3 regions of the Microbulbifer sp. ABE4_465 genome follow, and region 1 is predicted to be linked to each of the others. Evidence: predicted binding sites of a transcription regulator. Region 1 holds the regulator's gene; each other region holds the start of a gene.

Region 1 (6,422 bases):
GGTTCACGGGGGGCCGCCTAGGTCGTGTCTCGCAAGGCTGCACACGGCAGCAACACCGCCACCGAACTGGTTTCTTCCCCGAATCCAGCGCCACTATATCGGCAGCGCTCCAGCCGAGCAAAAACCATAACCATTCACCAAAGCCAGCGGTCAGGTACAATGCGGTTAATTCAAACCAGCAAAACCCCGCGCGGAGTCTGCGTTGTACCACTCCCCCTTTGAGGCCATCGGCGACTGGCACCCACAACCCCTCGAAAGCTTGCACGGCCACACCCCGCCGGACCACCTCCTGCCCTGGCTGCAACACAAAGGGTCCCTCACCGCCGCCCTCAAACACCTGAGCCACGGCGAGTTTAGCGTACAAATACTCAACCAGGGCTGGCACACACCCAACCTCGAAGAGCGCCGCGCCCTCAACCTCAAAGAGCGCAACCGCGCCCTGATCCGCGAAGTCCTGCTCTACGGCAGCGACACCCAGCCCTGGGTTTACGCCCGCAGCGTCCTTCCCGAGCGCACCCTCGCCGGCAAATCCCGCTACCTGCGCAGCCTCGACAACCGCCCCCTCGGCGAACTCCTGTTCAGCCAGCCGGACATCCGCCGTGGCCCCATCGTCCTCAATCAGCTAAAGCGCAATTCCCAGTGCCAGCTGGCGGAACTGGACCAGAGCGAAACCCACGCCTGGGGCCGCCGCTCCACCTTCTGGCTGCACGACAAACCCCTGCTGGTTGCAGAGACCTTCCTCAGCGGGTTCAATCCCCACAAACCGCCAATGACCTAATGATCTGAAGAGACAGGAAAGAATACGGGAACTGCCATGCAAGCCATTCGCCAACAAGTCCAGCAGCGCTTCGCGCAGCACTGGCCCAGTATCCAGCCCTATTGGCAACTGGCCCGGCTGGACAGGCCCATCGGCTCGCTGCTGTTGCTCTGGCCCACCTGGGCCGCGCTGTGGATTGCCGCAAAGGGCTGGCCGGGGCTGCACCTGTTTGTAGTGTTTACCCTGGGTGTGATTCTCACCCGCGCCGCCGGCTGTGCCATCAACGACTTCGCCGACCGCAACATCGACGGCCACGTAAAGCGCACCAACCAGCGCCCCCTCGCCACCGGCGCCGCCACCCCGAAAGGCGCACTGATGCTGTTCGCCGGCCTGATGCTGCTGGCATTTCTACTGGTGCTCACCACCAACAAGCTGACCATTCTGCTGTCGCTGCCGGCGCTGGCGCTGGCCTTCTGTTATCCCTTTGCCAAACGCTACACCCATCTGCCCCAGGTGGTGCTGGGTGCGGCGTTCAGTATGGGAATCCCCATGGCATTTGCCGCGGTCACCGATGAGGTACCGGCGGTGGCCTGGGTGCTGTTTACCGCCAACCTGCTGTGGACCGTGGCCTACGATACCTTTTATGCCATGGTGGACCGGGACGACGACCTGAAGATCGGCGTGAAGTCCACTGCCATCCTGTTCGGCGACATGGACCGGGTGATGACCGGCTGCCTGCAGGGCATGGTGATCCTGGCTCTGTTGATGCTGGGAGGGCGCGCGGATATGGGCCCCCTGTATTACGGCGGTGTTGCGGTAGCTGCCGGGCTGTTTTGCTACCAGCAGTGGCTGATTCGCGCACGGCAACGAGAAGCCTGCTTCAGGGCATTCCTGAACAATAATTGGGTGGGTATGGCGCTGTTTGCAGGCATATTTTCCCACTACCTGTGGAATTAAGCGCAGACACCGACCCGCAAGCCGCGCTTCCCGTACGGCTGTCATATTTTTGTCACTAAAGTGACGTTAAATGGCCACTCTAGAATAGTCAGTTAAATGACAATCACTTCAGTTAGGGTATGGCAGGCAGATGCACAGCAAGACGATCCTCATAGTCGACGACGAAGCCCCGGTGCGGGATATGTTACGGGTAGCACTGGAGATGGCGGATTACCGTTGTCTTGAGGCGGAAAATGCCCAGGCGGCCCACGCGCTGGTCATTGATGAGAAACCGGATCTGATTCTGCTGGACTGGATGCTGCCGGATGTTTCCGGGGTTGAGTTGGCCCGTCGCCTGAAGCGGGATGAGCTGACTTCTTCTCTGCCGATCATCATGCTCACTGCCAAGGGTGAGGAAGATCACAAGATCAAGGGTCTGGAGACCGGTGCGGACGATTACATTACCAAGCCGTTTTCACCGCGCGAGCTGGTTGCACGCCTGAAGGCGGTGTTGCGCCGCGCGGGCCCGAGCACGCCGGAGGAGCCGCTGACGGCGGGTGGCCTGGTGCTGGATCCAATCAGCCACCGGGTGACGATCAATGGCAATCCGGTGGATATGGGTCCGACCGAGTTCCGCCTGCTGACGTTTTTCCTGAGCCATCAGGAGCGCGCTTATACCCGCACCCAGTTGCTGGACCATGTGTGGGGTGGCAACGTGTATGTGGAAGAGCGCACCGTGGATGTTCACATCCGTCGCCTGCGCAAGGCCCTGACGGTGGATGGCCACGAGCGCTACATCCAGACCGTGCGCGGCACCGGCTACCGCTTTTCTGTACAGACCGCGGAAAGGGTGTAACCTACACCCAAGAATTGTAGAGGGCTCCGTAGCGAGTCCTGTGGCGGCCGAGCACCAGGTAAAAGTTTTTGAAAAAATTGTCGGGAACAATTTTCAGCAGCTTTAGCTGCCCGTAGGGCTGAGCACACGGATGTGCTCAGCTAAACCGCTGTGAATACTTCCCTGTACGCTGCGTCGGCGACATCCCTGTCGCCGACGCTTTCAAAAACGCTTACCCGGCACTCGACCTTCGCTTAGAACCTCGGTAGTTTTTCCAATTACCGGGTTTACCTACCTGAAACAAGATGGCCAAACCATCATGCTCGATCGCAGTATTGGCGAGTTTTCCCGCTTTATCATTATCGCCCTCGGCACCACCATTCTCGGTTTTGCCAGCGGCCACTGGTGGCTGGCGCTGTGCGCTGGTCTTGCCGCCTATGTTTTCTGGTTGCTGTGGCAACAAAATCAATTTGACCGCTGGCTCGCCAACGGCCGCCGCGGCCCGGCGCCGACGAATTTTGGTGTGTGGGGGGATATCACCGACGATTTCTACCGCATGCAGCGCCGCCACCGCAAAGAGAAGCAGAAGCTCCACGCGATGCTGCGGCGGGTGCAGGACAGTACCAGTGCATTGCGCGAGGGTATTGTGGCGCTGGAGGACGATGGCAATCTGGCGTGGTGGAACCCTGCCGCCGGGCAAATGTTGCGTTTACAGCCGGACGATGCGGGCCAGCCGTTGGTCAACTTTGTGCGCGACCCGCGTTTTGTCGAGCATATGTACGAGCGAATGAGCGGCGGCAAGCGGGCGAATCAGCAGCCGATTACGCTGCCGGCGCCGGGGGATGATTCGCGGATTCTGCAGGTGGAAGTTACGCGCTTCGGTCAGGATGAAGCGCTGGTGATTGTGCGGGATATTACCCGGCTGCATAACCTGGAGCAGATGCGGCGGGATTTTGTGGCGAATGTTTCTCACGAGCTGCGCACACCGCTGACGGTGATCGCGGGTTACCTGGAGACGCTGCAGATGAGTGGCCAGGCGCCGCGCAATTGGGACAGGCCCCTGGGGCAGATGAGTGAGCAGACGGTGCGTATGACCGGTCTGGTAAACGATCTGCTGTTGCTGGCGCGGCTGGAGACATCCGAGCGCGACAGTGGGCGCGACCGGGTGTCGGTGCGCGAGCTGATGGAACGGGTGGCTGGCGAAGCCCGCTCGCTGAGCGGTGAGCGGCATGAGATTTCTGTGGCCTGCGATGAGGACTGCACGATTACCGGGGACGCCGGTGAGCTGCACAGCGCCTTTGCCAACCTGGCGTTTAATGCGGTGAAGTACAGCCCGGATGGCGGACCGATTGAACTGCGCTGGCGCATGGATGCCAGCGGTGGGCATTTTTCGGTGAAGGATTCCGGTATCGGTATCGACCCGGTGCATATTCCGCGTCTGACGGAGCGCTTTTACCGGGTGGACGCCGGTCGCTCCCGCGAGAGCGGCGGCACCGGTCTGGGTCTGGCGATCGTCAAGCATGTGCTGTTACGCCACAGCGCCAACATGAACGTAACCAGTGTACCCGGCCGCGGCAGTACCTTTACCCTGAATTTCCCCCTGCAGAAGCTCACCCAGGCCAGCACCGCCACTAGCTGACGGCTACAAAACTGACTGCTATAAAAAAAGCCCCGAGAGGGGCTTTTTCGTTTCCAGCATGGAAAGACTTCAACGATTACTCCAGCTCTTGCAGCTGCCGGGACTCTCCCGCGGCGGTGTACTGCACTGGAGCATCCGGGGATACCCCCTCCGATTTGCGCTTTTCCACGGTGATATGCACCAGCTTGCGCGCGCTGTCGCGGATCAGGATATGTTCGCGGCCCTCGTCATCCACCGGCAGATTGCGTTCGCCCAAAAGCCCGTCGCGCAGGGCACGCAGCTGGGGTACATCCCGGTAGCGGTCCAGGTCCTTGGACAGCTTGTGCTTCATGCGCTCGGATTCGTGCAATGCAGCAGCGTATTCGCGATATTTACCGAAGAAAAACACGGCAGCAACAGCGGCGAAGATAGCGAGGGCGGTTTCTAACCATGGGGGCATAGTGATGTTTCCTTGTCCTGCGATTGTTCGTTTTTAACGCCCGCTGTAGGAGCCTCCCTGCAGGGTCCTACAAAGTGCGGTTCTCACTCATTTGCCACACCAACAACTGGTTGTTGGCAGGCAGGTAATTGTTTTCGATTCGCTGCAGCCCCTGGGCTGCCGCCAGCTGATCCAGCCACTCCAGATCGCGAATCCCGCGCAGTGGGTCCTGCTCTTTCAGCCACACATCAAAACCCGCATTGCCGGGACCAATATACTCGCCGGCGATTTTCACCGGGCCGTATACGATTAACTGACCACCGGGCTGCAATACCCGCGGCAGTTTATGGAAAAACGTGTCCACTGCGACGGCCGGCATAATATGCAGTGTATTGGCGGTAAACACCGTGTCCACCCGCAATTCGGGCCAGTCGCCGGTCACATCGAGCGCAACCGGTACCGGCAGGTTGGCCGCGGGGCGGTTGCCGAGCCAGGCCTGCACCTCGTGCAGGTTCTGCGGGCGCTCGGAGGTCTGCCAGGTGAGATGGGGCAGGCGCGGGGCGAAGTACACCGCGTGCTGGCCGGTGCCACTGCCGATTTCCAGCACATGACCGCTTGCGGCCAGCAGGCGTTGCAGCTGGTCGCAAATGGGTTCGCGATTGCGCGCGGTGGAGGGCGCGTCTGGTAGTTCGCTATCCGTCATGCTGTCCTGCCGCCCTCGTCAGGCCGGCTGTTCGTCGCGCAGGAACACCCAGTCGTTGCCATGGGAATGCTCTTCGCTGAAAGTGTAACCGGCAACATCAAAGTCTTTCAGCTGCTCGGCCCTCTTTACCCGGTTGTCGATGGCCCAGCGGCTCATCATGCCGCGGGCTTTTTTGGCGAAGAAACTGATCATCTTGTACTGGCCGTTTTTCCAGTCCTTGAAATGCGGGGTAATAATTTCCCCCTGCAGTTTCTTTTTCTGCACGGATTTGAAGTACTCGTTGGAGGCCAGGTTCACCAGCTCCTTGCTCTTGAGTGCCTGCAGCTGAGTATTCAGCGCCTCGGTAATCTTGCCATCCCAGAATTCATACAGGTTCTTGCCGCCGCTGTTGGCAAACTTAGTGCCCATCTCCAGCCGATAGGGCTGCATCAAGTCCAGGGGGCGCAGCAGGCCGTAGAGGCCGGAAAGCATGCGCAGGTGCTTTTGCGCAAAGGCAAAATCCCGCTTGCCCAGGGTTTCCGCTTCGAGTCCGGTATACACATCGCCCTTGAAAGCGAGCAGGGCAGGGCGGGCATTGTTGTCGGTGAACGGGCGCTTCCAGCTGTGGAAGCGGTCGTAGTTCAGAACCCCCAGCTTGTCCGAGATCTTCATCAGACTCGAGATATCCTGCGGACTCAGGGCCTTCAGCTCCTTGATCAGCGCCGCGGACTCCTTGAGAAAATCCGGCTGGGTGGTGTCCAGTGCGGGGATTTCACTATCAAAATCGAGGGTTTTTGCGGGGGAGATAACGATAAGCATAGGGGAACTCGAAAGCGGTCAATGACTTGCGTCATCCCGGCGCATCATGCCGGGATCCAGAGTCCGGAGTGCTGGATTCCGGCCTACGCCGGAATGACGGTGGTGAGAGGGCGTCGGATTATTCTGGCTTCAAAATGTCCTGCCACCAGTTGAGTGGCGTCTGGCCATCCACCGGATCGTACACATTGCCGTAGTACCAGACACTGTTGGCACCGTCACAGACACTGTTGAGAATTTGCTCGATCTCGGCGAAACCACAGCTTACATGGATGCTGTACACCAGCAGGCGTGGGCTTTCCAGATCCAGCTCACCACCGAGCTTTTCCAGCTGCGGGG
Region 2 (6,422 bases), on a different contig from region 1:
GGGAGGAAACAGGCACAAAAAAGCCGGGACTGGCCCGGCTTGAAGGATGCACAGCTATTGAATCGCGGGGTCAGGCGGTGGCGCCTGCCAGGGCCGCCGCCTTCGCGCGTTTCTTCACGCGGGCATTGCGGCGCTTTTCGCGGCGCTGGTACCAGATGTACACACCGGTGATGGACAGCAGTAGCGGCGACAGTCCGATCACACACCACAGGATCTTGCTCACCAGGCCGGCAAAGTTACCGAAGTGCAGGCGGCGGTAGCTATCCACAATCACCGCACCCACAGAGGCGTCGCGGATATCGTAGCTGAGCATATGCTCGCCGCTCTGGGCGTTGTAAGTGACGTTACTAGCGTATTCGCTGATCAGCGGATTGCCGGTGTGGACGTCGCCCCAGAAGGTGAAGTTGGCACCCGGCTCCCAGGGGAAGGAGATGTAGGTGGTCTCGAAGTTCTGGATACGGTTGCCGGTATCGTCCATCAGCCCCTGCAGGGAGAGGTCGTCGTTGTATAGGCGCTCGGCCATCTTGTAGTGCTCGTGACCGTCCGCGTGCTCTTCCAGCTCGTGGGCGAAGTGGGTGATGTTCCACCAGGCACCGGTAAAGCCGAGGATCAGCAGGATGGGGGCGCCGATAATACCGGTCATTTTATGCAGATCGGAGAAGTACACGATCATGCGCGCGCTCCAGCGCAGGGTGAAAAAGTTCTTCCAGAATTTGCGGTACAGAATAAAACCGGTGATGCCGAGCAGACACAGGAGAATGGAGAAGACACTGGTGATCAGCATGCCCCAGTCGCCCATCAGCAGTGTGTAATGCAGGTCCAGCAACCAGTTGGTGAGGTCATCGGTCAAACCGGTGGGGCCGCGCAGGGGCTCGCCGGAGTACTGGTCCATCAGCGCGAAGGTCCAGTCGTCGGTGCCGTACTTCATGGTGTAGACCACGTCCGCGCGGTCGTTGTCCTGAAACAGTGCCCAGCCGGTAACTTCGTAATCCGGGAAGTTCCGGTGCATGGACGCTTCCAGCGCATCCAGGCTCAGGCGCTCGCGCCCGGCCGAATCCACCCGCACCACATCTGCCGCCAGCATGGTGTCGATTTCATGCTTGAACACCAGGATGCTGCCGGTGATACAGATGACCAGCAGCGGGACAAAAGCGGCCAGTGCCATCCAGCTGTGCAGTTTGAACAGGGTTTTATTCATAATTTTTGAATGCTTGAAATGCGCGTATTCGAATATCAGCGGAGGGCAGCATCACTGGACAGGCACAGGGCTGACCAATATGCGGGTTACAGCTTAGACGGCAGTCTAGTCCTCTATTGCATCAAATACAACGTATTCTCATTTAGCTTTTATCAATCGACGCCATACAAGATATAAATGGCGGTTGCCTTACAAAAAAGCCGGACAAACCACTGGTTTGCCCGGCTTTTTTTAACTCACCTGACGGCGATGGTTCGATATCAGAAGCTGTACTGGAACGATACCTGACCGTGACGCGGCGCACCGTAGATGGCACCGTAGGCCAGACCTTCCACGTACTTCTCGTCGAACAGGTTGTTGATGTTGAATCGAACAGTCGCGGACTCGCTCACTTCATAAGACGCGAAGGCGTCCGCGCGGAAGAAGGCGTCCTGCTCGGCGTAGCTACCGATAATATCGGACTGCCAGCGACCGTTCACACCCACTCGCAACTGCGGCACGGCATCCAGGCGAGTATCAAAACGTACCAGGGCGGTGGTGCGCGGTACCCATTCGTAGATGTCGTTGCCGTCCGGGCCGGTCAGGTCCAGATGGGTCAGCCCCACGGTCAGGTTCGCGTTGTCGGTTACCTGGCCGACCGCTTCGATCTCAAAACCCTCGGACTTCACGTCTTTGGGGGCATACCAGGAAGTGCCATCGATTTCGCCAGCGTAAGTCGCCAGGCCCTGCTGCTCTGCACTGAATACCGCAGCAGTGGTCAGCAGGCGGCTGTCGAACCACTCGGCCTTGACCCCGGCTTCCATATTCACGCCCTTCATCGGGTCCAGATAGACACGGTTGATATCGGTCTGGTCCTGATTCTGGAAAATATCGGAGTAGGAAACGTAGCCGAGAATATTGTCGGTGAAGTCGTAGGTCAGCCCCATATACGGGCTGGTCTCTTCGGTATCCGGGTAGTAGGTCTGGGATACACCACCGCCGTAAATAGAGCTACCTTCGCGCGCCAGCTTGATGGAGTTCACCCCCACGATCGCATTGAGCGCATCGGTAATGCTCAGGCGTGCCGCAGCGTAGAGACGGGTCAGTTCCTGCTCACCGGCGGACGCGGGGGACATCTCACCCCATGTGGGCTCCGGATAATCCTTTCCACCATTCGGAATGGGAAGCGGAAGAAACATTTGCTCGTCCGGAGCCGGCGCAGAACTAGAAGCGGTCTCCTTCATTGAGTGGCTGATTCCGGCAATCAGGGTGTGCTCCTGACCAAAGGCATTGAATGCGCCGGTCAGGTTCGCGTCCAGCAGATCGTTGGTGCTGTCGGTGGCTCCGCGATACGGCCAGCCTACCGGTCCGGTGCCGTCTTCATTGATGTAGCTACCCCACGCGTAGAGAAGCTTGGATTGAGTTTCGTTCTCGTGCCGGTTGTAGGTGAACTTGGCCTCCCAGCCCTCTGGCAGCTGGTGGGTATATTCAACAAACGCGGTTTTGGATTCGGTGTCCCAGTAGGCCCAGTCAGCGGCGGTGGAAGTGGAGGTATCGAAGTCCGCCATGCTGCCGTCTGCGCGGAACAGAATCAATGAGCCCCACATCGGGGAATCCTGCTTGTCATCGCGAATGGTCACACCGGCAGTCAGTACACCGTTGGTGCCGATCTGGCCGTCCACTACACCGTACAGGGACATCTTCTCATCGTGCTGGTCACGGATGTGAGAGTCCTTGTCTTCGTAAGCAACAACCACACGGCCGGCCCAGCTGCCATCTTCGGTCAGCACCTGGTTGTAGTCTGCTGCGGCACGTTTGTAGCCGTAGGAGCCACCGCGGAAATCGACGATGCCACCGGTTTCATTGGTCGGGCGCTTGCGCACATAGTTGATGGTGCCGGAGGCGTTGCCCACACCGGTCAGCAGGCCGTTGGCGCCGCGGATCAACTCAATCTTTTCAAACAGGAAGGTATCCAGCTGGCCAACTACAGTACCGAAGTCGTTGGTCATACCGAGGCCGTCGACCTGGGTAAGCTGGATCTCGAAGCCACGGGAGTTATAGGTAGCGCGGTTGGTTTCGTACTGATCAACGTTGACACCGGTGCTCAGCTCCAGGGCGTCATTGGCGCCGGTCACGCCGAAGTCTTCCATGGTGCGCTGATCGACGATGCTGATGGACTGAGGAGTATCCTTGATGGCCAGCGCCAGGCCAGTGGCACCGCGGCTTACGCGCTTTTCGCGCACTCCAACTACGGTCATCTCTTCAATGGCGGTTGCACTCGCCTCACTTTCCCCTTCAGCGGCGATGGCGCTATTGGCTGCGGCCAGTGCGACAGCCAGCAGAGAGCTGGCGAATATACGTGGATTTGATTGCATTATTGAGCCCCCAGGAACTACCCCTTGAATTTGGAACGGGAGTCTAATGAACCGCAACCCGTAATGCAATGAATTCTCATTTAGATTTTATCGTGAAAAGTCATTTGGTGTTCTGACCGGCCAGTGTCATTGAATTGCCATCTGGCCTGTTTAGTCTGCCGCCCTTTGAGAGCCGGACGGGAGAGGACGTGGCCGCCAACCGCAAAAGCCTGCGCTGGATTCTGCTGCACGGAGCTGCCGGCGTTGCGGTGCTGTGCAGCCTGCTGAGTGGATTGCGCATTGCCAGTCTCTCTCGCCCGGAAGTCGCCCGATTTGAAGAGCTGCTCCCCCAGGGGCAGGTGATCGGACTGCACTTCCTTAGCGCAGTGGCGGTCACCCTGGTCGCCATCCTTTATGTCGTCCACCGCTTGCTGGCAGCCTACCGCGCGCGCGATTGCCGAACCTCAACCTCTGCCACGACCCGGCGCTGGCCGGGCTGGCAGCGGGCGATTATCCGCGCGGGATACCCGGTTCTGCTGTTGTCGCTGGGGAGCGGCTGGCTGCTGTTTGCGGGCACGGCAGGTATGGAGTGGAGCCTGCGCGACTGGCACTACCTGGGTGCCATCGGGATGCTCGCATATATCGCGCTACACGCCGGGCTCTACCTGGTGCGCTGGGGCCGAAAGTCCCTAGTGCGAATTTGCCTTCCTCAGGCAGGGCAGCGATCTCCCGGACGCCTGCTCGTCGGCGGCGGACTAGTCACCGCCACCCTGCTGATGCTTTTAAGTGGCTGGCTGCTAACTCACGGCCAGAGCCAGGTCCCGCTGCTGGTCGCGCAGATTCCACTTATCGACCCCGATCATTCCCCCATCGAGATCGACGGTCGCGCCGATGAACCCCAGTGGCAGCGGGCAATGCCAATCACGGTTTACACCGACGGCGGTGCCAACTTCGATGACGGCGCCACCGAGGTCACCCTGCGGGCACTTACCAACGGCGAAGAATTTTTTCTGTCCGCCCGCTGGCGGGATGCCACCCGCAGCCTGGTGCACCTGCCACTGCTGAAAACAGAAAATGGCTGGGAGGTGCAGCAACAGGGTTTCCACAATTTCGATGAAACCCGCCACTACGAAGACAAATTTGCCGTGCTGCTGTCCTCCAGCTGCGCTTTCGGCGCTGCCGGCACTGCGCACCTGGGGCGCAAACCGCTATCCGAGCGCCCGGCCAACTGGCATGGCAAGGGTTACCACTACAGCAGTGACGGGCAACTGCACGACCTTTGGCACTGGAAGGCGGTGCGCACCAACGACATGTATCTCGCCGACGACAACTTTATCGGCCCGCCGGATCAGGTGCGCCCGGGAGAGCGCCGCTATACCGCCGGTTACCAGCAAGACGGCAAGGAGTCCGGTGCTTACGTGATGAACTGGCAGTGGTACAAGCCCAGCATCATAGTACCCAAACGCCTGCCCATAGATCCGGTGCAACTGGCAGCGCTGCAAACAGGCCAAAATAAACACGACAGTAAATACCAAAACGAAAAAGCGGAGTGGGTAATCCCCTGGTTTGACTACCAGCCCTACTCCGCCGCGCAGGACGCGCGCTATCCGGCCGGCACGGTCATGCCGTCGGTGATGTACAACTCCAATCGCTTTGAAGGGGACCGCGCCGATGTGCGTGCCCGCGGCGTATGGAAAGATGGCTACTGGCATCTGGAAATTGCGCGCAAGCGGATTACCGGCTCCACGCTGGACGTGCCGATTGCCGATGGCACCTGCCTGTGGGTCTCGGCCTTCGATCACTCGCAGATTGCTCACACCCGCCACACCCGTGCGATCCGCCTGCAATTTTTCGAGGAGCCGGCGCGATGAAAGTCTGGCAACGCTCGCTTGTGCTTTTTTTACTGTCGGCCGGTGTGCTGCTTACGGCAGCGCTGCATCAACCGGAAGATCCCGTACCGGTTCCATACCATTTCACAAAAATAGATTCCTCTGGTGTACCGCTACCTAACTGGGCAGGCCCCTGGTCCTGCGTGTGCGACAGTCGCAGTAGTCTTTTGTGGGAAGTGAAAACCGACAGTGAAAATATTCACGATGGCCTTTGGACCTACTCCTGGTATCGGGAACAGGTCCACCAGAGCGAGGGGCTCACTACAGTATCCACTTCCGCTTCGAGAAAACAGACGGCGATTGGCACACCCAACAATGGCGACTGCTATTTCGAAGAAGAACGCTGCGATACCGCCGACCTGATCCGGCGCACCCGCGAAGAGACGTTGTGTGGTGCACAGGACTGGCGACTGCCCACCGCTGGTGAACTGCAAACCCTGGTCTACACAGACGCAAAAGCCGGCCAGCCCACCATCGATACCGCCTTCTTTCCAAAAACCAAACGCGGTGATTATTGGACTTCCGAACAAGATGGTTCATTACAAACCGTTTACAACTATTTAAAGTCCGGCGCGGTGGCGGTCAGTTTCGTGGATGGGCAGTCCATCACAATTCCACACCGCAATGCGGCGTTTGTGCGCCTCGTCTCCGGGAATTCAAAAAGCTGTCACTAATCCCCCTGCACACTGCCCGCGCTGTATTTTTTCGTTCTTCTGATTTCCATTTATTTTCTTTCTATAAAAACCTGGACAGGAAAACCCATGAAACAGTTTCTGGGAAGTAACTCTATTCGCCTGGCTGGCTCCGCGAGCCTGCTGATGGCCCTGTGTGCGGCAGACGCCAGTGCCGCCACCAAACATTACCGCCTGGTATGGGACACCGACGGCCGCACCAGCGCCGTGATCGGCTTTTCTCCCGATGGCAGCAGCTCCAATCCTTACGTGAGCTACGGCTACTCCACCAACGAGGGAAGCTGGACCAGCGCCGGCGTGGATGCCAGCT
Region 3 (6,422 bases), on a different contig from region 1:
ATTCAGGCTCCAGATGCCCAGTGGCGGTTGCGCCACCAGCAATTTGCCATTGCGATCGTCCACTGCACAGGAAGAAACCTGTTCACCGAAATAAACAGGGCGCACGCCGGTAAATTCCCACGCCTGCTCGCGCGGGTGCACCACGTATTCATGCCCCAGGCCGTTTTCATCAATGGCAAACAGGTGCGTGCGCCCTGCCTGGCGAGAGAAACACATGGCCACCTGCGGAGCGCTGGTCGCCATTGCTGCCAGATAGCGAATTCGCGGGCTCCCATCCTCCATATCCAGAAGACGCAGCTGCAATTCGGCACTGTCTTCGTTATACATCGCAACCAGCCAGCGATCATCAGCCAGCTTCTGCAGAGCGAAGCGCTCCACGGTACCGCCATCCAGCGCGAGCTTCTCCTCACCGCGCGCACTCACCAGAACCAGTCCGCGCTTTTCACTGGCCAGCAGCAAGTAATCCTCTCCCGCCAGACTTACCGGCGCGAGTTGACTGGACACCACGTCCGTAAGAACAAGGGCTGATTGAGACTGGATGGGCTGAGGCGCCTCTGCGGTAACATCATCTTGAGGTTGGCAGGCACCGAGCAGACCGGTAAAGGCCAGTAAACCGGCAATTTTGAAGGTATTTGATGACATGATTTTTCGACTATCCGGGTTTCCCTGGCAGGGTGAATATTGTGGGCAGCAATTTACACCCACAGCATTACAATAAAGTGGCAAACAGATGACGCATCTGTTCGATATATAAAAAATAGCAAAAAGCCCGGTACCGACTTCCACCGGTACCGGGCTTTTGTGAAATAAATCCAACCTTAGAAAGCAGAACGCCAGGTCAGACTGTAAGTCGGCGTGCTGTCTTCATACTGAATTTCGTTGACCGGCTCACCGTAGTCGCGAATGTACTCAACCTTCTCCTGATCCAGCAGGTTGGTGCCGCTGAAACGCAGTACCGATTGCTCGGAAACATTCCATTCGACGAACATTTCCAGGTTGCCGTCGTATTCGGTGATGACGTATTCCTCGAATTCGGTCTCGAGGGATTCGCTGCGCTTCTGGTAAGAGATACCGGCGCCACCAAAGCCCGGCAGGTCCTGGGTCAGGCTGATGTTGTACACGGAATCCGGCTGGTTGCGGAAGGTGCGCATTTCGCCAGTGAACGGATCTTTGATCTCGGAATCGAGGTAGGCGTAGTTGGCGTAGAAACCGGTGTTTTCCAGTCCGACGAAGGCCAGCGGCATGGAGATATCAAATTCGACGCCGCGGGAAGTACCGTTACCCACATTCATCGGGGTAAACAGTGCACCGCCGGCTTCGGTTTCAACACCGGTGTCGGTCAGTTCGATGACGTCGTCGATATCGCGGTAGAAGAAGTTTACCCCCAGAATGCCGCGACCGGGCAGGCGGTGTTCAAAGCCGAGGTCGAAGCCCCAGGCCAGCTCGGAAGCCAGATCCGGGTTACCCACGGTTACGTCTTCATCGTCCGGCGTCTCGTCTTCTTCAAACGGGGATACCAGGTCGAACTCAGGGCGACGCAGGGTGCGCGCAACAGAGGCGGTCACACGGTTGTCGTCATCCATGTCCCAGCGCAAGCTCATGGATGGCAGCAGTTCATTGCTATCGCTTTTCGCGCTGCCATCTTCGTTGGAAACTTCGCGCTCGTAAATGTCATAGCGCAGACCACCTTCCAGGCTCAGGTTCTCCGCCATATCAAAGGTCAGCTTGGCGTATGGCGCAACGCGCGTTTCCTCGATATCGGCATCCACATCGAAGAAGCCCGCTTGCAGACCGGTGCGCTCGCTGGCGCCATAGGAGAGACCGGTTTTCAGCTCGGTCGCACCCAGGGCGATTTTATAGCTGCCTTCCAGGGAGTAGTTCTTGTCTTCGATAAACAGGACTTCATCGCCCTCTTCCACACCTTCGGAAACTCCGTCGTCAAACTCTTCTTCAGTTTCGAAGTTGACGGTGTCTTCCTTGAATTGGGAAAGAGCCGCAGAAAGCTCCAGCTCACCGGAACCCAGTGCGGTGACGTACACACCGTCGATACCCCAGCTGGTCTGATCAATCTGCTCTTCCTGAGTAGCGATTGCCACCAGATCACCCTCGGTGCGGCTGATCACATCACCTTCGTATTCGGTAACCAGCTCGTTTTCGGTGCGGTCGGTAAATACGTAGTAGGCGTTGAAACGCACCTCGGAGGTGTCGTCCAGCTGGAAGCCGAGAGAACCGTTCAGAGAGTTATCGTTACCATCGCGGGTGTCCTCTTCGAAGGCATAACCTTCCAGAACTTCCTCATCGAAGTAGGCTTCGGTCTTGCGCTTGGGGTTAAAGCGCTCCTGAATGTTCGCACCCAGCCAGAAGTCATAACTCTCACCGGCATGCGCGATGGCGGCGGAGCCAATGGTGCGGAAATCTTCAGAGTCGGCGTAGTAAGTGCTACCCAGGCGGGTAGTAATACCTTCCAGTTTGGCGCCATCTTTCAGGATCACGTTCAGAGAGCCAGCGACGCCCTGAGAAGTCATGTCCGCAGACGGAGAGCGGATGATTTCGATACGCTCAACCAGCTCGGAGGGGATGCGATCAACAAAGAAGGTGCGGTCTGCGCCCTGGCCCGGGATCGGACGGCCATTGATCAGAACTTCAGTGTACTCGGCGTTCATACCACGCAGCTGTACCGCGTCGTACTCAAGAACATCAGAAGTGAAGGCAACACCCGGGGTGCGCTTGAGCATTTCACCAACGGTCAGGGGCTCGAAGCGCTGAAAGAAGTCCAGGTCGAAAGACAGTGTCGGGTTAATGTCGTCGGTGCGATCGCGGTACACGTTAGTACCGGTGACAACGATCTCCTCAACTCCGGAGCTCGCGCTCATTGCGACAGATTCATTGGCCGCACTCTGGGCGGTAGCATTGACACTGATGATAGCTGCGGCAAGAGGCGCCACCATCTTCAAATTAAATACAGGCTTAGTCATAGTTCCCCGTCCCCATTATGGAATTGGCTGTAATACAAGAAGCAGTTGCACGACCGGCGCTATGACGTGAAAAACCATGCCCGGCCTGTTGATTTGTGCGCGCAGGCTAGACTTGGCATGTGAAATTTGCGTTACCGTTTTTTTAAATTTGTCATATTGCGCCTGTAATCTTGCTCTCGAATTCGCGAACCAATTCCCGACAACACAGGCGCAGCGAACGTTTCCGGCCTATTGCTGCCACCTGAAAGGGAAGTGAACCAAATGGTGAATAATTTATGACAAGCCCCACAGATGACGTCGCCAGCAACGAGCAGCCCGCCAGCCTGACCCGCCGCACCCTGTTCAAAGCCATCGGCGCTGCCACCGCAGCAACAACGGGTGCCGCCCTGCTGCCTGGTTGCGGTGAGCAGAAGAAGGCATCCACACAGAATCTGGGATTTTCAGAAATTCCCCACAAGCTCGACTTTAAACACCACCTTCCGGAGGACTACAGCGCCGACCTGTTACTGCGCTGGGGCGATCCACTGGATGCCTTCGCCGAATCCTTTTCTCCGCACAAGCTCGACGCCAGGGAGCAGTCCCGCCGCTTCGGCTACAACAACGACTTCATTGCGTTTATGCCACTGGATCCCGAAGCCGCCCCCGGCGATCGCGACGCGCACAGCCGGAGTAACAACAGCGCGCGGGGGCTGCTGTGTGTCAATCACGAGTACACACAGCCGCATCTGATGTTTGCGGGATACACCGAGGCCAGTTCGGTGCGCGGCACCAGTGACGCGCATGTCGCAGTGGAACAGCAGGCCTGCGGCCACAGCGTGGTAGAGATCGAGTTGACCGAGGACGGCTGGCAGCCGGTACTGGGCAGCCCGTATAACCGGCGTATTACCCTGAGCACCGCGATGGACATCGTCGGCGCCGCCGCCGGCGACAAGCGCCTGCAAACCAGTGAAGACCCAAGTGGTACCCAGGTATTTGGCACCGTGGGCAACTGCGCAGGCGGCAAAACGCCCTGGGGCACGGTACTGATCGCCGAGGAAGGTTTTGGCGGCGCCTTTCAGGGCGACCCGGACAACGTGGCGGACGAGGTGGAAGCGCGTAATCACCACGCCTTTGGCATCGAGGAAGGCAACCGCAACTGGGGAGACTACGACCGCCGATTTGACATCACCGTCGAGCCCAATGAGCCCAATCGCTTCGGCTGGATGGTGGAATTCGACCCCTACGACCCGGATTCCAAGCCCCGCAAGTTGACCAGCCTCGGCCGTTTTGAGCACGAAGGTTTTACCGTGGTCAGCAAACCCGGGGAACCTATCGTGGCGTACGGCGGCGACGACGACGAACACCAGTTTGTGTACCGGTTTGTCTCAAGCGATGTTTATCGACCCGGCGAAAACACCCACAACCGTAAACTGATGACCGAGGGCACACTGTACGCCGGCCAATTCAGGGAAGGTGGCGCCGGCACCTGGCTGCCACTGGTTTTTGGACAGGGCCCACTCACACCGGAGAATGGCTTCCGCAACCAGGCGGACGTACTGATCGACTGCCGCCGCGCGGCCAGGTTGATGGGGGCCACCCCCATGGACCGCCCGGAAGATGTCGAAACCAACCCGGTGAATGACTGCACCTATGTGATGCTCACAAAAAACAAAAGGCGCAAACCCGGGGATGAAAACCCGGCCAACCCCCGTGCGCGCAATACTGCCGGCCACGTACTGGAAATCGTGCCGCCCGGGCGCAGCGGGCTGCGCGACCACGCCAGTGACACCTTTCAGTGGAATACCTTTCTACTCGGCGGTAACCCCAATGCGGAAGACCCGGCCGAACGCGGTGCTTACGGCCAACAGCAAGCAGGCAATATTTCCGCCCACGGTTGGTTCGCCAACCCGGACAATGTGGCCTTCGATCAACTGGGGAATATGTGGATCGCAACGGATGGCTGCGAAGATTTCGGTTTTCACGATGGCCTCTGGGCCATGGCGACCGAGGGTGAGCTTCGCGCAGCACCCAAGCACTTTTTCGGCTGCCCGGTAGGTGGCGAAATCTGCGGCCCTGAATTCACTCCGGACGGTAAAACCCTGTTCGTCGCGGTGCAACACCCGGCGGATGCGGATAACTCCACCTTCGACAACCCCCTGCACCGCTGGCCGGACAACGATCCCAAACTGCCGCCGCGTCCGTCGGTGCTTGCGATCCGCCGCAACGACGGGGGCAGTGTCGGCAGCTGACCGCGCATGCGCAGTCAGCTCACGGGCCGTTACCGCTGCGGTACATTATTGCGGCTGTGGTAGCGGCCCGCTGGCGCCGCGGGAATCGAAATATTCGAGAAGTTTCCTACGGCCACTTTCCGGAAAGGGGATATAACCCATTTCTTCCACAACTTCCTGACCCTCACCCAGGCCGTAGTGCACCATCGCATTCATCGCCGGAAACACATCCGGATTGCGATAGGATTTACGCATGATCAGCCAGGAAAAGCTGATTATCGGATACCCGTTTTCGCCGCCGGGGTCGGCAATGTTTTGCCGGGTCAGATGTCCCTCAAAACTGCTCAGTGCAGACTGGAAGCTCGCCGGTCCTGGTGCAACCATATTGCCCGCACGATTTTCCAGCGATGCCATGGCAAGTTTCGCATTGTCTGCGTAGGCGTATTGCACGTAGCCAATCGCACCGGGCACCGAGCCGACCATTCTGGCGATACCGGCGTTGCCCCGAGCGCGTATCAGACTGCCACTGTCCTTCAGCTCGGATGGCCACTGAGGGTCTTTTGAAGCGCCGATTTTTTCGGCAAAGTGCTGACTATACGCTTCGATATGCCGGCTCATATGCAGCGTCGTACCACTGGCCTCGGCGCGCGCCACAAACGTTATTTTCCGGTCTGGCAGGTCTTCACCCGGGTTGCTTTTTTGCACCAGTGGATCGTTCCACTGACGGATATCCCCGAGCAGAATTTTCGCCAACACCTCGCGAGACAGCTTCAGCTGCTCCACGCCCTCAAGGTTGTAGATAAACACAATAGCGCCGGCGGCCATCGGCAACTGTAGGACGCCGCCCTCCACCCGCTGTATGCGTTCGTCATCCAGTGGGTAATCGGAACCGGCAAAATCGATTCGCCCCTGCATAAAGTTGGTGATTCCGGCGCCACTACCAATACTCTGGTAGTCCACCTGGAATTGCTGTTCTTTCTTGTACAGGTCCCTGAACCAGCGCAGATACAGTGGTGCCGGGAAACTGGCGCCAGCGCCAAGTATGCGCGCACGGCCGTCGATATTATCGTCGTGCCGGCTTTGCGAGATATCCTTGAACAGAGAGATACCCACCGCCACGAGCACGGCGATAAGCGCCAACAGCAGTATCAGCTGTAGCGATCGATTGGGAGCTATATTTCTGCGCCGGTTCATCCGAGTACCATGCTTATTAAATTCCTTTTGTGCAGCACTTCACCAC

What was found. Region 1 encodes PhoB, which activates phosphate uptake and scavenging genes when phosphate is short. Its sites were predicted from a motif close to TGTCATAAANNTGTAACA; they were not measured.
Region 2: a site for PhoB is predicted at 3,677-3,694, ahead of ACXAG1_RS05940 (ethylbenzene dehydrogenase-related protein). Genes of this name have one in related genera too.
Region 3: a site for PhoB is predicted at 3,114-3,131, ahead of ACXAG1_RS12825 (PhoX family protein). Genes of this name have one in related genera too.

What each region holds. Positions count from the first base shown of each region.
Region 1 is NZ_JBSWXV010000008.1:129,205-135,626, forward strand. It holds gene ACXAG1_RS13480 (chorismate--pyruvate lyase family protein) at 203-778, shown strand; gene ubiA (4-hydroxybenzoate octaprenyltransferase) at 815-1,714, shown strand; gene phoB (phosphate regulon transcriptional regulator PhoB) at 1,845-2,549, shown strand; gene phoR (phosphate regulon sensor histidine kinase PhoR) at 2,848-4,167, shown strand; gene ACXAG1_RS13500 (hypothetical protein) at 4,244-4,606, opposite strand; gene ACXAG1_RS13505 (DUF938 domain-containing protein) at 4,674-5,288, opposite strand; gene yaaA (peroxide stress protein YaaA) at 5,307-6,086, opposite strand; gene ACXAG1_RS13515 (DUF4265 domain-containing protein) at 6,205-6,422, opposite strand, start outside.
Region 2 is NZ_JBSWXV010000002.1:538,836-545,257, reverse strand. It holds gene ACXAG1_RS05950 (PepSY-associated TM helix domain-containing protein) at 71-1,198, opposite strand; gene ACXAG1_RS05945 (TonB-dependent siderophore receptor) at 1,459-3,552, opposite strand; gene ACXAG1_RS05940 (ethylbenzene dehydrogenase-related protein) at 3,741-5,402, shown strand; gene ACXAG1_RS05935 (Lcl C-terminal domain-containing protein) at 5,399-6,094, shown strand; gene ACXAG1_RS05930 (DNRLRE domain-containing protein) at 6,182-6,422, shown strand, end outside.
Region 3 is NZ_JBSWXV010000007.1:201,199-207,620, reverse strand. It holds gene ACXAG1_RS12835 (phytase) at 1-642, opposite strand, end outside; gene ACXAG1_RS12830 (TonB-dependent receptor plug domain-containing protein) at 819-2,975, opposite strand; gene ACXAG1_RS12825 (PhoX family protein) at 3,251-5,203, shown strand; gene pstS (phosphate ABC transporter substrate-binding protein PstS) at 5,249-6,376, opposite strand.